Regions from separate parts of the Bacillus sp. GW821-FHT01G09 genome, predicted to be linked through region 3. Evidence: riboswitches for the same ligand, from Rfam matches in the RefSeq annotation. Region 3 holds a riboswitch; each other region holds the start of a gene.
What was found. A riboswitch is a leader RNA that binds a small molecule or an ion and turns the genes downstream of it on or off. The one in region 3 is predicted to bind thiamine pyrophosphate.

Region 1: it holds a riboswitch for thiamine pyrophosphate, as region 3 does, so the genes downstream of both, tenA (thiaminase II) here and thiU (HMP/thiamine ABC transporter substrate-binding protein ThiU) in region 3, are expected to answer to the same signal.
Region 2: it holds a riboswitch for thiamine pyrophosphate, as region 3 does, so the genes downstream of both, thiC (phosphomethylpyrimidine synthase ThiC) here and thiU (HMP/thiamine ABC transporter substrate-binding protein ThiU) in region 3, are expected to answer to the same signal.

What each region holds. Positions count from the first base shown of each region.
Region 1 is NZ_JBWKWL010000002.1:288,442-293,103, reverse strand. It holds gene thiO (glycine oxidase ThiO) at 1-708, opposite strand, end outside; gene tenI (thiazole tautomerase TenI) at 692-1,309, opposite strand; gene tenA (thiaminase II) at 1,284-1,994, opposite strand; TPP riboswitch at 2,074-2,182, opposite strand; gene AC07VD_RS06880 (monovalent cation:proton antiporter family protein) at 2,244-4,088, opposite strand; gene prpE (bis(5'-nucleosyl)-tetraphosphatase PrpE) at 4,320-4,662, shown strand, end outside.
Region 2 is NZ_JBWKWL010000002.1:1,545-6,206, forward strand. It holds tRNA gene AC07VD_RS05365 (tRNA-Cys) at 1-40, shown strand, start outside; tRNA gene AC07VD_RS05370 (tRNA-Leu) at 48-136, shown strand; tRNA gene AC07VD_RS05375 (tRNA-Leu) at 402-483, shown strand; gene spo0M (sporulation control protein Spo0M) at 562-1,338, opposite strand; gene AC07VD_RS05385 (hypothetical protein) at 1,470-1,673, shown strand; gene AC07VD_RS05390 (spore coat protein) at 1,748-2,020, opposite strand; gene AC07VD_RS05395 (Type 1 glutamine amidotransferase-like domain-containing protein) at 2,062-2,754, shown strand; TPP riboswitch at 2,824-2,931, shown strand; gene thiC (phosphomethylpyrimidine synthase ThiC) at 3,063-4,662, shown strand, end outside.
Region 3 is NZ_JBWKWL010000002.1:442,521-447,182, reverse strand. It holds gene AC07VD_RS07775 (PepSY domain-containing protein) at 1-603, opposite strand, end outside; gene ykoH (two-component system sensor histidine kinase YkoH) at 600-1,964, opposite strand; gene ykoG (two-component system response regulator YkoG) at 1,968-2,654, opposite strand; TPP riboswitch at 2,756-2,868, shown strand; gene thiU (HMP/thiamine ABC transporter substrate-binding protein ThiU) at 2,965-3,567, shown strand; gene AC07VD_RS07755 (ECF transporter S component) at 3,569-4,168, shown strand; gene AC07VD_RS07750 (ABC transporter ATP-binding protein) at 4,155-4,662, shown strand, end outside.

The DNA of each region.
Region 1 (4,662 bases), 150 kb from region 3:
CAGCGGGATATCATCATTCCAAACGGACAGGCACTCCCCTTTTACAGGGAGAAAAGCATTGTTCAGTCCGAGCTGTTTAAAAAACATCCCGCTCCACACTCCGCTGGCAACGACAACATGATTAGCCCATACGTCTCCGCTAGGGGTCTTGATGGACAGGGCTTCACCGTCACGTTCGACATGCAGGACAGGCGTATGCTCAAAAATCTCCGCCCCAAGCATTTTTGCTGCTTTCACATATGCCTTGCAAACAAAATAAGGCTCCACATGCACATCATCCTGAATAAAAGATGCACCAAAGATGTCACCAGACGCATACGGCTCTTTTTCTAACACCTCTTCTTTTGAATACCAGCTGACAGAGTCCAAATCGTCCATCTGTCTCAGCTGCAGCACATCTTCTACAGAAAATGCAAGCTTAAACATACCGCCGTTATGCTGCCTGATATCCACACCGGATAATGCATAAAGCTCTTCTCCAAGACCTTTGTACAGACGCTGACTGTGCATAGCGAAATCAAAAAACGCGTCACGTTCCTCGCATTCGGCATGGGCGCCCAGCATTCCGGCAGCGGCACTTGTCGTTCTGCCGCCCATTGTTCCGCTTTCAAACAATGCGGTGCTTTTGTTTTCCTTTGCCAAATAATAAGCAATCGCGGAACCGATAATTCCGCCTCCAATAATCACTGCTTCATAATGCCTTTTCATAGCGCATCTCCTTTAGCTTGCGGGAATATCGTCTGGCTGCTTCCAAGGGCTCAGCGGAAGAGAAAATTCCTGACATAACAGCGATGCCGTCTGCCCCTGCTTGTTTTACGTCTCTTAACCTGTCCGGCGTCATCCCCCCGATGGCTATAACCGGGATGGAAATCCGCTGTTTGATATCTGACAGCAAAGATACTCCTCTGCCTTCAAGACCCTTTTTGCAATCCGTTTCAAACACATGGCCGAACAGCACGTAGTCCGCGTCTTCCTTTTCTGCTTGAACCGCTTCCTCCAGTGAATGCACCGACCTCCCGATATGAAGGTGTGGAAATCTGGCTCTGACCTGCTTCGGTGAAAAGCTTCCGCTTGGCAGCTGCACGCGGTGAATAGTAGAGAAAAGTGCAATATCCACGCGCCCGTTCATCACCAGCTTTCGTTTATCTATACCGCCTTCAAAAATAAGCTCGAGCAGTTTCAAAATATCCGCCGCCGATTTTGAGCGTTCCCGAATATGAATAAAATCAACTTCATTCTGAATCGTAATGATGATTCTCGCTAGCTCTTCTACCGGCTTGCTGTCATCCGTTATGGCGTGAAGCTCCACATTCCTCCACCTCTTTTATGGCGCTGTCAGACCAGCCTTCTTTTCGATAGGCCATTCCCCAAAATTGATATTCATAGTAGCTGGAGATGACAAAATTCTCTTTCATCTTGGCACGCACTTCCTCCGTGCTGTTTTCCGCCAGCTCATCAAAGCGGTTGATTTGCTCCTCAACCTGTTGTCTAAACCAGTCACCGCCGTACGTCCCAATCCACTTTTGATAAATCGGATGCCCAGGATCGCAATGCAGCAATTTCTCACCAACCTCGTAATAAAGCCAGTAGCATGGCAGCAGGGCCGCTAAGATTTCTGCGAAATTCCCGCTCAAAACCGAACGGTACATATGGGATGTATAAGAGTACGCTGTAGGAGACGGCTTAAACGCCTTACGCTCTTCCTCGCTGATTTCCAACAGCTCGGCAAACTCGCGATGAAGCGCCATTTCCGCCTCATATGTACCTTGGGCATGGCTTGCCATCCGCCCCGTTGTAAAAAGGTCCTTCGCATAAGCTGCGCCAAATGACTGCACCTTTGCAAAATGCGTTAAATAATAGGAATCTTGAAGTACGTAGTATTTAAAACGGTCAATCGGAAGCGTTCCGTCACCGATTCCTTGAACGAACGGATGGACAAAGCTCCCCTCCCACCATTCTGCGGCTGCGCTGCGGCATTCTTCTGAAAACTTCACAAATCATTCCCCCTCTGATAAATAAAAAAACCACTTTCCCGCAAGGAAAAGTGGTTTGGAATTGGCATAGTAAAATAACACAAATACCGCTCCACTTCCCTACGCAGGTCTGAACCTGTTCAAGTTATGAGGGTCTAAAAGTCACACTTTTATCTCAGCCCTTATGAAGGACACCCCTAGTGGTTAAACGAATACATATTGAATTGTTCTGCACCTCTATATTAACACGAATCCTTATTTGGTCAAGATTTATCCTTCCAATGTTTTCTTAAGATCCGTTACGTATCCCCGAGATCCGGTGACAATTAAACGGTCTCCAAGTTTCAGCCTTGTATCCCCATGAGGAACGATGCTGTCCACACCTCTGAAGATCCTGACAAAGATGACGTCACCTGTTAAAGGGAATTCCCGTAAAATCACACCGTCGTATTTACTGTTCTCCATATTAATTTGATACAGCGAAGACTCTTGGTTCGTGAGCAGCTTCATGACGCCAGGCGCTTCAATCAGTGCGCGAAGCAGCGTTTTTGTCGACAGCAGAATAGAAAAGATGCTGATTCCCTGCTCCTTCAGAACTGCTTCATGCTCCGGTGATCCTACGCTTGCAATGACTCTTTCTGTGCCTTTTTCTTTTGCAAGTAAAGCAATGTCTGCATTCATATCTTCATTTCCTGTCGCCACAACGAGGATATCCGTTTCAAAAATGCCGAGTGATTCAAGCGTCTCGTGTTCATAGTCAGAAATTGTTTCAACAGCAAACACTGATTCTGACAGCTTTTCCTCCGCATTCTCTTGATAGACGTGTACAACACGCACGTCATACTCTTCCTCTGGCAATTCGAGTGTAACAGGCAAAGTCATTTGATTGGCGCCAATGAACGTAATCGTCTTTTTCTCCTCCGGCTGCTCTTCCCGTTTGTATAATTTTTTAAAACAGATCGGCGTAAAAATACTTGCAATGACGGCTACTAAAATGAGCGCTCCTGACATATTTGCACTGATCACGTGAAGCTGCTGGCCGATTGTTGCAGCGGCAATCACGAGCGAAAGCGTTGATGTCAGCAGGAAACCAGACGCGAAAATGGTTCGGTTATCATACCACTTCTTTAGGTACATGACAGGAATGATTTTGCTGACTAACAGCGCCAGCAGCAGAAGCGGAATCATGATTAAAATTGTTTTATCCTGAAAAAGAGTCCAAATATCCAGCTTCACACCGACCATCACAAAGAAAATCGGTATTAAGAACCCATAACCAAATGAATCCAGCTGCTGAACAAGTTCTTTGTTTGGCGAAAGCAGGGAAACAAGTACCCCCGCCAAGAAAGCGCCGAGAATATTTTCCGCCCCAAGTGATTCAGACAGGGCAACGAGTACAATAATTAACGTAAAAATGGCACGCGTCCCGATCTGGATCGTCCCTTTTGACATGGACTGAACAAAAGAGCGATGTTTAAAGACCCGGCCGAAAAAGTAAAGCACCACTCCGGCCGCAAACAGAATCATCAGGAGCCACATGTTTCCGCTGTCCTCTCCGTATAAAGAAGAAAAAACAGCAAGAAGAATCATCGTGGCCAAATCAGCAATAACAGCAACAAGCAAAATAATCTGCCCGATATTCGAATTCATGATCCGTTCTTCTTTTAATGTTGGAACGACAACGCCTAATGAAATCGTTGAAATAATCAGGGTCATCAAAAATGCATTTTGGATAAATCCGGCCAAGACGAACCCATAGGACAAGAGCAATGATAAAATAAAAATACCGACGAAAATAACAGATGCCGCAGCAAACGTATTCGGCGCTTCCTTGCCATTCGGCAGGAACTGCTTTTTCTTTCCTTTCTCAAACGACGAAAAATCAATTTCAAGCCCGCTTAAAAACATCAAAAAGATAAATCCGAGCATAGAGAGTGTTTGGAGCCAGGTGTCACCCTCCACAACTAAATTAAGGCCGCTTTTCCCAATAATCAGCCCCATAATGATTTCAGCAACAACAACCGGGATGCTGAGTTTAAACCGATGCAAAAGGATGGGTGTCAAAAATGCAACGATAAGTACAACAACTAATGATGCGACAGATGTATGCGCCATAATCAGAACCTCCTTTTTAAGTCAGGGTTATGCTAGTTCTCACTCAGAGAACAAAACCTCATTTTTAAAAAACATAACGCGATTTTAACAAGGGTGATGATGAAAAATAAAGTGATAAGGTCTTAATCCTGTTTAGAAAATGATTCTTCTATAATTTGCACATAAAAGCTTGTGATGACTCACACCACTTTGCTTCATAATAAATAAAACAATTGGTAAGGAGGATACCGCATGGCTTACGATATCATCAGCGATATTCATGGCTGCTATGACGAAATGACTGCATTAATCCAAAAGCTTGGCTATACAATCAAAAATGGAGTACCTGTCCACGAAGAAGGCAGGGTGCTTGTTTTTGCCGGAGATTTAACTGACAGAGGGCCTAAATCGATAGAGGTCATCCGATTTGTAGCCGGCGCTTACGAAAAAGGCGCTGTACGTTATGTCCCGGGAAACCATTGCAATAAATTATATCGTTACTTAAAAGGAAATCCGGTAAAAGTGATGCATGGTCTCGAAACAACAGCGGCAGAGCTTGAGGAACTTTCCAAGGATGAGAGAAAAGCAGTCAGCG
Region 2 (4,662 bases), 440 kb from region 3:
TGCAAAACCTTTATCCCCGGTTCGAATCCGGGTGTCGCCTTCTTATTGCCGGGGTGGTGGAATTGGCAGACACACAGGACTTAAAATCCTGCGGTAGGTGACTACCGTGCCGGTTCAAGTCCGGCCCTCGGCACCAATTTTACTTACATGGTAAGTTGAATTGGTGTTTGTGTTTTATCATTATAACTAATCATATTAATGATCTACTTATGTAGATCATTTTTTTAATGCTTTGATTTATCATAACAAGTTAAGTTCCGAGGCCTATTATAAAGCGGCTGTATAGCTAGTCTTTCAACACTTTTATTTTATATTTCCATAAAAACTTTTTTGAAATACGTTGACACTTTATGAGATCCATGATATATTTATATTCGTCGGTTAGATACGACGTAAAACTTGCCGGTGTGGCGGAATTGGCAGACGCGCACGACTCAAAATCGTGTTCCTTCTGGAGTGTCGGTTCGACCCCGACCACCGGTATACTGAAAAACCCGTTTCTTAACAGAAACGGGTTTTTATTTTTTATTAAAGAAAAGGAGCCTCGGCTCCTTTTTATACTTACTCAGCGTATTGGTCTAGGATCTCTTCTAGCACCTCTTCTAGCTCTTCTGTATCTTCAAGCTCTGATTGGCTGAAACGGACGCGTACAAGCTGTTCTCCGTCATTATACATCTCTTCCAGCCGCCCTCGGAGTCCTCTTGCTCTGCGGTCGACTTCGAAAATGATTTCCAAACCGTCTTCGTCTAAAAGGAAAATGAGCTCTAATTCATCAAGCATCTGACGATAATATCCGGAAGTCGGAACGAATTCGAATTCCTGAACGAACGGAAGACGACGCTGGAAGTAGGGCGCTTGTTCGCAGTCTGCTTCGTTAAGACGGAAGCCCAGGTTTTCGATTGCTTCAAGCACATTTTCAATCCAAGGGTGCGCTTCAACGAAAATGCGGTCATGATCGGATTTATCGATACCGCCTTGAATGTCAAGGTCTGTCACCACGGCAACCTCTACTTTCCCTACAGTGATCGGCGTATCTAGAGGCAGAGTGAATGTGAACGGAAATTGATGCTCTTCACCAGGCTGAATGGTAAATGAACCAGTGACCCGGAAAGAATGAATTGTAGCGTATTTCCGGTGCTCTTCATCGTCTTTTACAATGACATACCGTGTACTAAGCTGTAAATCGATATAACGGATGTCCTGAGCGATTTTTCCGCCTTTGACATGTACAGTTCCCTGTACTTCTTCTCCAGGAAAATATGCGTCTTTCTCTAAAATAGTATCAACTTTTGCTGCTCCAATTCCGGCACTTGCCGCAAGCTTCTTAAAAAGTGACATGTTAGATCTTCCCCTTTTTCTTTTTTCTCAACAGATATACGTAAGAAGGAGGAAAAAAGATTCATCTGATTCATACTTTTTTCCTATTATTCGTCTCGGCCTAGGGACAGACTAAGAAAATAAAGGAGTGGATGGAAGTGAATAAAGAAAGTTTGGTTGCAGATGAATTACACAGAATGTTTTTGGCTGGTGAGCTGCAAATCACAGTAGAGGAGGATATAAACAATATTTCCGAAAGGCTGAGAAACGGTGATCTCAGTTTAGACCGATTAAGCGGTGAAGACGCGTTTATAAAAGAAACGGTAAACGAGGCTTTAAGAAGAGTGGAGCAATAAAAAAGAGACGGCATCTCATCTTTGAGATCCCGTCTCTTTTTGTGGTCTTTACTGCAAGATAAAAGCGTAATTGCTCACCCGAGCCACCCCTTTTCTAACAGAAGATCTGACAGTTCATCATGGAGATAAACAGTTGTATCTAATTGATCATGCAATGCTCTTCTGATGTGGGGATTTTCGGCTTCTGTTATTGCGACAGTGTATTTGTTAATGCTGGTTTTTATTGTTGTTAACAAATCAAGAATATCTTTGGGACAAAGACTTTGTTCAATGGGAAACCACCTCCTTTGTTTTTTTAGCAGCTCCTGATAAGAAAGTATTTGGCTTTGTTTCTTGCTTCTATACAAAATGCTATAATAAGCAACAAATTTTGTTGGGGGGTGTGATGATGAAGCAGATTATTGCGATGGGGGGCGGGGGTTTTTCGATGGATCCGGATAATTTGTCCCTCGATCAATATATCCTCAATCAATCAAAACGAGAGCAGCCTCGTATTTGTTTTTTGCCGACGGCGAGCGGAGATTCCCAAAACTATATTCAGCGGTTTTATCATGCATTTAAAACACTGGATTGTGTGCCGTCTCACTTATCTTTGTTTAAGCCGCCATCAACAGATTTAGCTTCTTTTGTTATGGAAATGGACGTGATTTATGTTGGCGGTGGAAATACGCGGAATTTACTTGTGTTATGGAAAGAGTGTGGGCTGGATCATATTCTCAGGGAAGCATGGAAGAACGGTGTGGTTGTAGCTGGATTAAGTGCCGATGCGATCTGCTGGTTTGAAGAAGGGGTGACAGATTCAGCCGGACCGCTGACAAGTTTGAAAAGTTTAGGTTTTTTGCAAGGGAGCTTTTGTCCCCATTATGACGGGGAAAAGGATCGGAGACCGGCATACCACCAGCTGATATCTAACAAGTTCTTATGCAGTGGCTATGCAGCGGATGATGGGGCTGCTCTCCATTTCATAAATGATCAGCTGTTTCAGACTGTGAGTTCAAGGTCGGGTGCAAAGGCATATCGGGTGATGATGGCTGAACATGAAATAGCTGAAATCCCGTTGCCGGTCAAATATTTAGGGTGAAATTGGCTGAATATTATCTATATTCCTCTTTTTTTCAGATTGATTTTATGATAAGATGAGTGCGAAATCAATAGTTACTGGGGGTGCCCGCTTTCGGGCTGAGAGAGAAGGTAAGCTTCTTAACCCTTTGGACCTGATCTGGTTCGTACCAGCGTGGGGAAGTAGAGGAATTGTTTTTGTTATTGTCGTGCTGGGCAATAATATGTTTCTTTCTGACTGTAACCGGGTTCATTTATATGAATCCGGTTTTTTGTGCTGGTTATGGGCTTGATTTTGTCCTTTCAAATGTAGAGAGGGGAAGGAAAGTAATGCAAAACAATTCAGTGCAGCAAGCCAACATTTCCATTATGTCAAGTTTTTCAGGCAGCAAGAAGGTATACGTGGAGGGTTCTTCTTCGGACATCCAAGTGCCGATGAGGGAGATTGCATTGAGTCCGACGACGGGATCGTTCGGCGAAGAGGAAAACGCGCCTGTGCGTGTCTATGATACAAGCGGACCGTATACGGACCCTGAAGTAACCATTAATATTCAAGAAGGATTAAAGCCGCTCCGCCAAAAATGGATCACAGAGCGCGGTGACGTGGAAGAGTATGAAGGTCGGGCTATAAAACCAGAAGATAACGGTTATAAAAAAGCAAATCCAAACGTAAGCTACCCAGGATTAAAGCGGAAACCGCTGAGGGCGAAGGCAGGTCAAAATGTCACACAAATGCACTATGCAAAAAAGGGGATCATTACACCTGAGATGGAATTTATCGCCATTCGTGAGCATGTGTCTCCTGAATTCGTCAGAGACGAGGTAGCCAGCGGCCGGGCGATTATTCCTTCAAACATTAATCACCCTGAAAGTGAGCCAATGATTATCGGCCGGAATTTTCATGTGAAGATTAATGCGAATATCGGGAATTCAGCGGTTACGTCATCCATTGAAGAAGAAGTGGAAAAAATGACGTGGGCCATCCGCTGGGGAGCAGATACAATGATGGATCTCTCTACCGGAAAAGATATTCATACGACGCGTGAATGGATTATCCGCAATTGCCCCGTGCCTGTGGGAACTGTTCCGATTTATCAGGCGCTTGAAAAAGTAAACGGCGTAGCGGAGGATTTAACGTGGGAGATTTATCGTGATACGCTAATCGAGCAGGCAGAGCAGGGAGTGGATTATTTTACGATTCACGCGGGTGTTTTGCTTAGGTATGTACCGCTGACTGCCAAACGGACAACTGGTATTGTGTCACGCGGGGGAGCGATTATGGCGCAGTGGTGTCTGGCTCATCATCAAGAAAGCTTTTTATACACACATTTTGAAGAAATATGTGAGATTATGAAAACGTATGATATTGCTTTCTCTCTTGGGGATGGTTTGCGTCCCGGATCAATTGCTGATGCCAATGACGAAGCGCAGTTTGCTGAATTAGAGACGCTTGGAGAGCTGACGCAAATTGCCTGGAAGCATGATGTTCAGGTGATGATTGAGGGTCCTGGACATGTTCCGATGCATAAAATCAAAGAGAACGTCGATAAACAAATGGACCTTTGTAAAGAAGCGCCTTTTTACACATTGGGGCCGCTGACAACGGATATTGCTCCGGGATATGACCATATTACTTCAGCGATCGGAGCGGCGATGATCGGTTGGTACGGGACAGCAATGCTTTGTTATGTAACGCCGAAGGAGCATTTAGGGCTGCCAAACCGTGATGATGTTCGTGAAGGAGTCATTACATATAAGATCGCTGCGCACGCTGCGGACCTTGCAAAAGGGCATCCCGGAGCGCAACTCCGGGATGATGCGTTATCGAAAGCCCGTTTTGAATTCCGCTGGCGGGATCAGTTTAATTTATCTCTTGATCCGGAGAGAGCCCTTGAATACCATGATGAAACCCTGCCTGCTGAAGGAGCAA
Region 3 (4,662 bases):
ATCAACGTCCACTTCAAAGATGAGAGTGCCCTCACTATCTTCGAGATCTGCGTCATCCGCTGTTCCTCCCGTTTCTCGCTCAGCAATTGTTTTGGCTTCTTTTTTCGTAATCGGCGTTTTTTGTTGATCTTTGCTGCTGATTTGATCGGCAGACAAGACTGTTTTTGCCTGCATGTCTACCTTCACTTCGTATGTTTTCCCATCTTCTTTTTGTATGGTATAAGTGGCAACTCGACTTTGTCGTGTTTGTTTTTTGACCGTTCCCGGCACCCGCTCAAGCGCGAGATGCTCGGCTTCTTTTTCTGTCATGGCAGATGGATTCACTGCTTTTACTCTATTCATTGAAAGAATGTCAGCCGATATTGCGTCTGCTTTTACAAAGTAAGTTCCCTTTTGATTTTCAAGCGTTATATCATATGTTTTTTTATCCTTTGATTGTGTTGCTTTCGTGACCTTGCCTTCATAAGAGGCTTCGACTTTTTTTACGACAGTCTCCTTTGACAATACGTTCTCATGGGTTTGCCGAATGATGAGAAACGTACAGATGATGACAACTAAAATGGCTGCTGCAGCAAAAGATACTGTTTTTATTGTTTTAGTCATCGGCCTCCCCCATTCTGTTCGCTGAATTGCATGGTGACAGCTGTTCCTTGTCCCGGCTTGCTTTTGACAGACAGCTCAATGCCATGCTCATCGGCGATTTGCTTGGCAATGGAAAGGCCTAAACCCGTTCCGCCTGTTTTTCTGTTTCGTGCTTCATCTGCCCGGTAGAACCGTTCGAACAAATGCGGGATATGCTCCTCAGGTATTCCGATGCCTTCATCCCTCACTGATAAAAATGGCCGTCCATTCCTCGTTCCAGCTGACATCTCAATAGGCTTTTCACTATACTTTATTGCATTATCAAGCAAAATGGTCAACAGCTGCTTGATGCGTTCTTCATCAGCTTTTACAAGCAGGCTCTCTTTATCAGTTTCAAGCAATATGTCACGCTGATAAACGGACTGGAGCGTTTGCATAACCGCGCGCGCCGCTTCAATCAGATCGATTGTTTTCAGATCAAGCTCAAGCTCTTGATGACTTTTGGCCAGCGCCAAAAGCTGATTGGTCAGTTTTTTCATATGCACCGCTTCTGAGTGAATGGCTTCTATCGACTCCTCAAGCACCTCCGGCTTTTTTGCCCCCCACCGCTTCATCAGGCTGCTGTAGCTTTCTATAATGGTGAGCGGCGTTTTCAATTCGTGTGAAGCATCTTGAACAAATTGCTGCTGTTTATCATAGTGCTCCTTCAGCATCATTGCCATTTCATTAAATGTCAGCCCCATTTGATACAATTCATCGTTGGACTGTCCTTCTAAAGAAATCGTTTTAAATTCTTTGTCTCGCTGTATGTCTTTCATTGTGATCATTAATCGTCTGATCGGATTGATGATTCGGCGGGCTAGCAAGCTGCCTGCAAAAAAAGAAGCAATGCAGACAGCAGCACTTGCAGCGATTAAGATGATTTTCAACAGAAACAGACTCTCTTCTGTGTTCTCAAGCCTTTCAACCAGCTGAAGAGAAACCACTTGTCCATCGGTCCAAATCACCGGAACAGCAGCCTCGGCAAACAGCTTGCCGTCATGTTTCCTCACATCTGCCGTTTCTCCGCTATGAAAAGAGAGAGGAAAATCTTTATAGGCTTTTTCTTTTGTGATCGTCATAACGGCTTTTTGATCACCATTCACTACACGCACCATGCCCTTTGCCGGAAGATAGGCCTGCAGCATATCCTGCAAAGCCACTCCTTCTGTTTCAGCGGCACGCAGCGCTTCGGCAATGTTATCCGTCTCATCAGCAAGCCGGGATGCATCCTTTGATGTCAGCGCAGACGAAAAAATGAGATAGACTGCGGTATGCACCAAAATTAATAAAATCAACAGTGATATTGATGTGTATAGATGAATCTTGGTCTTCAGCTTCATCGTTTACCCCTTAATGGCATAGCCGACCCCGCGTATCGTATGGATCAGCTGTTTTTCGTAAGGATAGTCCAGTTTTTTTCTGATGTATCTTATGTAGACGTCCACGACATTTGTATCACCGATATAATCAAATCCCCATACCGAGCTTAGAATTTGCTCCCGTGTCAGCACTTGCTGCGGATGCTTTAGCATATAGACGAGTAGATCAAATTCCCGCGGCGTTAATTCCACCTCTTTGTCTCCGCGTCTCACTTCACGGGTTTTTTCGTTCACCCGCAAATCGTCATATGTAAGAAAGGTGCCGATATCTTCCGTTTTTGTTCCATTTTGCCGCAGCGCCGCCCTGATTCTCGCAAGCAATTCCTCGATTTCAAACGGCTTGGTGACATAGTCATTTGCACCGATGTCCAGACCTGTTACCTTATCAGGAATACTGTCTCGCGCCGTTAATAATATGACCGGTGTCTGCGGATCCGTTTTTCTCAAGCGGCGCAGCACTTCCAGTCCGCTAAGCCCCGGAAGCATGACATCAAGAAGCACCAAGGAATACCCGCCTTTCGCTGCCGCATCCAGACCTTCTGTGCCATTGTGTTTGATGGTGACGCTGTATCCTTCATATTCCAATTCAAGCTGAAGAACCCTGGCGATTTTTTCTTCATCTTCCACAATTAATATGTTTCCTTTTTCCAAATTTGATCATCCTCTCCCGTCCCTATATGAAAAAAATGATTTCGTTGTTTACAAAATGATTCTTATCATCTATTATGATGTCAAAATAAAAAATTGTATACGGAAAGCACTAGGGGTGCTGTTTTGGCTGAGATAAAGCGCGGAAGAAACGCGCTTTGATCCCTTATGACCCGATCTGGATAATACCAGCGTGGGGAAGTGCAGGTTGACCGAATGGTGTATTTTTTTGTGCGCTTAATCGATCTATGACTGCATATTCCCTTAGGATATGCAGTTTTTTATTTTACCAAAAAAACAGGAGGTCGGAGAAATGGAGCATATTTGCGGTACAAGCAGAATCGCCGGTTTTCGCTTCTCTTTATATCCGATGACGGATGATTTTATCAGTGTGATCAAGTCTGCGCTGAAAAAAACAGATACATCCAATGTATGGACGAAAACCGACCATATCAGCACGGTGTTACGCGGATCGATTGATCATGTATTCGATGCTGCAAAAGCCATTTACCTTCATGCAGCAAACAGCGAAAAACACATCGTCATGAACGGCACGTTTTCCATTGGATGCCCGGGTGACACACAGGGGGATACATATCTTTCCAAAGGTGATAAGCGTGTCAATGAAGATGCTGTCCGAGGCTTGAAGGCGGAAGCGCCGTGCCAATTTGCCCTTTATCCAATGAACGAGCCGGATTATATGGGATTGATTAGGAAGGCTGTCGACATTGCAAAAGCCCAAGGCACTTTCGTACAGGGTGTCCATTACGCGAGCGAGCTTGACGGGGATGCGCATGACGTATTCAGCACATTGGAAGCCGTTTTCCGCATGGCTGAGCAGCAAACAAACCACATCACCATGACTGTGAATCTTTCGGCTAACAGTCCATCAAGAAAAAACAGAAAGCAGGGATAACATGAAAAGCTGGAAAGTAAAAGAAATTGTCATCATGTCCGTTATCAGTATCGTATTTGCCGTTGTTTATTTATTATTTACACATTTCGGAAACGTGCTTGCAGGTATGTTTGGGCCAATCGCCTATGAACCGATTTACGGCATTTGGTTTATCGTTTCTGTGATCGCCGCGTACATGATTCGAAAACCGGGTGCGGCGCTCGTTTCTGAAATCATTGCCGCTCTCGTTGAGTGCCTGCTGGGAAATCCGTCTGGCCCGATGGTCATCGTCATTGGCATTGTTCAAGGGCTCGGGGCTGAGGCTGTATTTCTTGCAACACGCTGGAAAGCATACTCTCTCCCTGTCCTTATGCTGGCCGGTATGGGGTCTTCAGTAGCCAGCTTTATCTATGATCTCTTTGTTTCTGGCTATGCAGCCTATTCACCAGGTTATCTGCTCATTATGCTTGTGATCCGTCTCATTTCCGGCGCGCTTTTGGCGGGGCTTCTCGGAAAAGCTGTCAGCGACTCTCTCGCTTATACAGGTGTGTTAAACGGAATGGCACTCGGAAAGGAACTGAAAAAGAAACGGAAGCGGGCGTCAGAACATGCAAGCCTTTGATGAGCTTCTGACGGTTGAGCAGCTCAGCTTCTCTTATGAAGAAGACGAGAAACCGGTTTTTCAAGACATTTCGTTTGAGATTCAAAAAGGAGAATGCGTTTTATTATTAGGACCGAGCGGATGCGGTAAAAGCTCGCTCGCCCTTTGTTTAAACGGTCTATATCCGGAGGCTTGCGACGGCATTCAGTCCGGACATGTCTTTCTATTTCAAAAGCCGGTCACAGATGCTGAAACCTCCGAAACGATTGCTCAGCATGCCGGGGTCGTTTTTCAGGATCCTGATCAGCAGTTCTGCATGCTGACGGTAGAGGATGAAATTGCGTTCGGGCTGGAAAATCTGCAAATTCCAAAAGAAGCAATGACAGAGAAAATCAACGCCGTATTAGAAAAATTACGCATTACCCATTTAAAAGAAAAAACGATCTCAACCCTTTCAGGAGGACAAAAGCAGAAAGTGGCTCTCGCCTGTATTTTGGCGATGGAGCCTGAGCTTA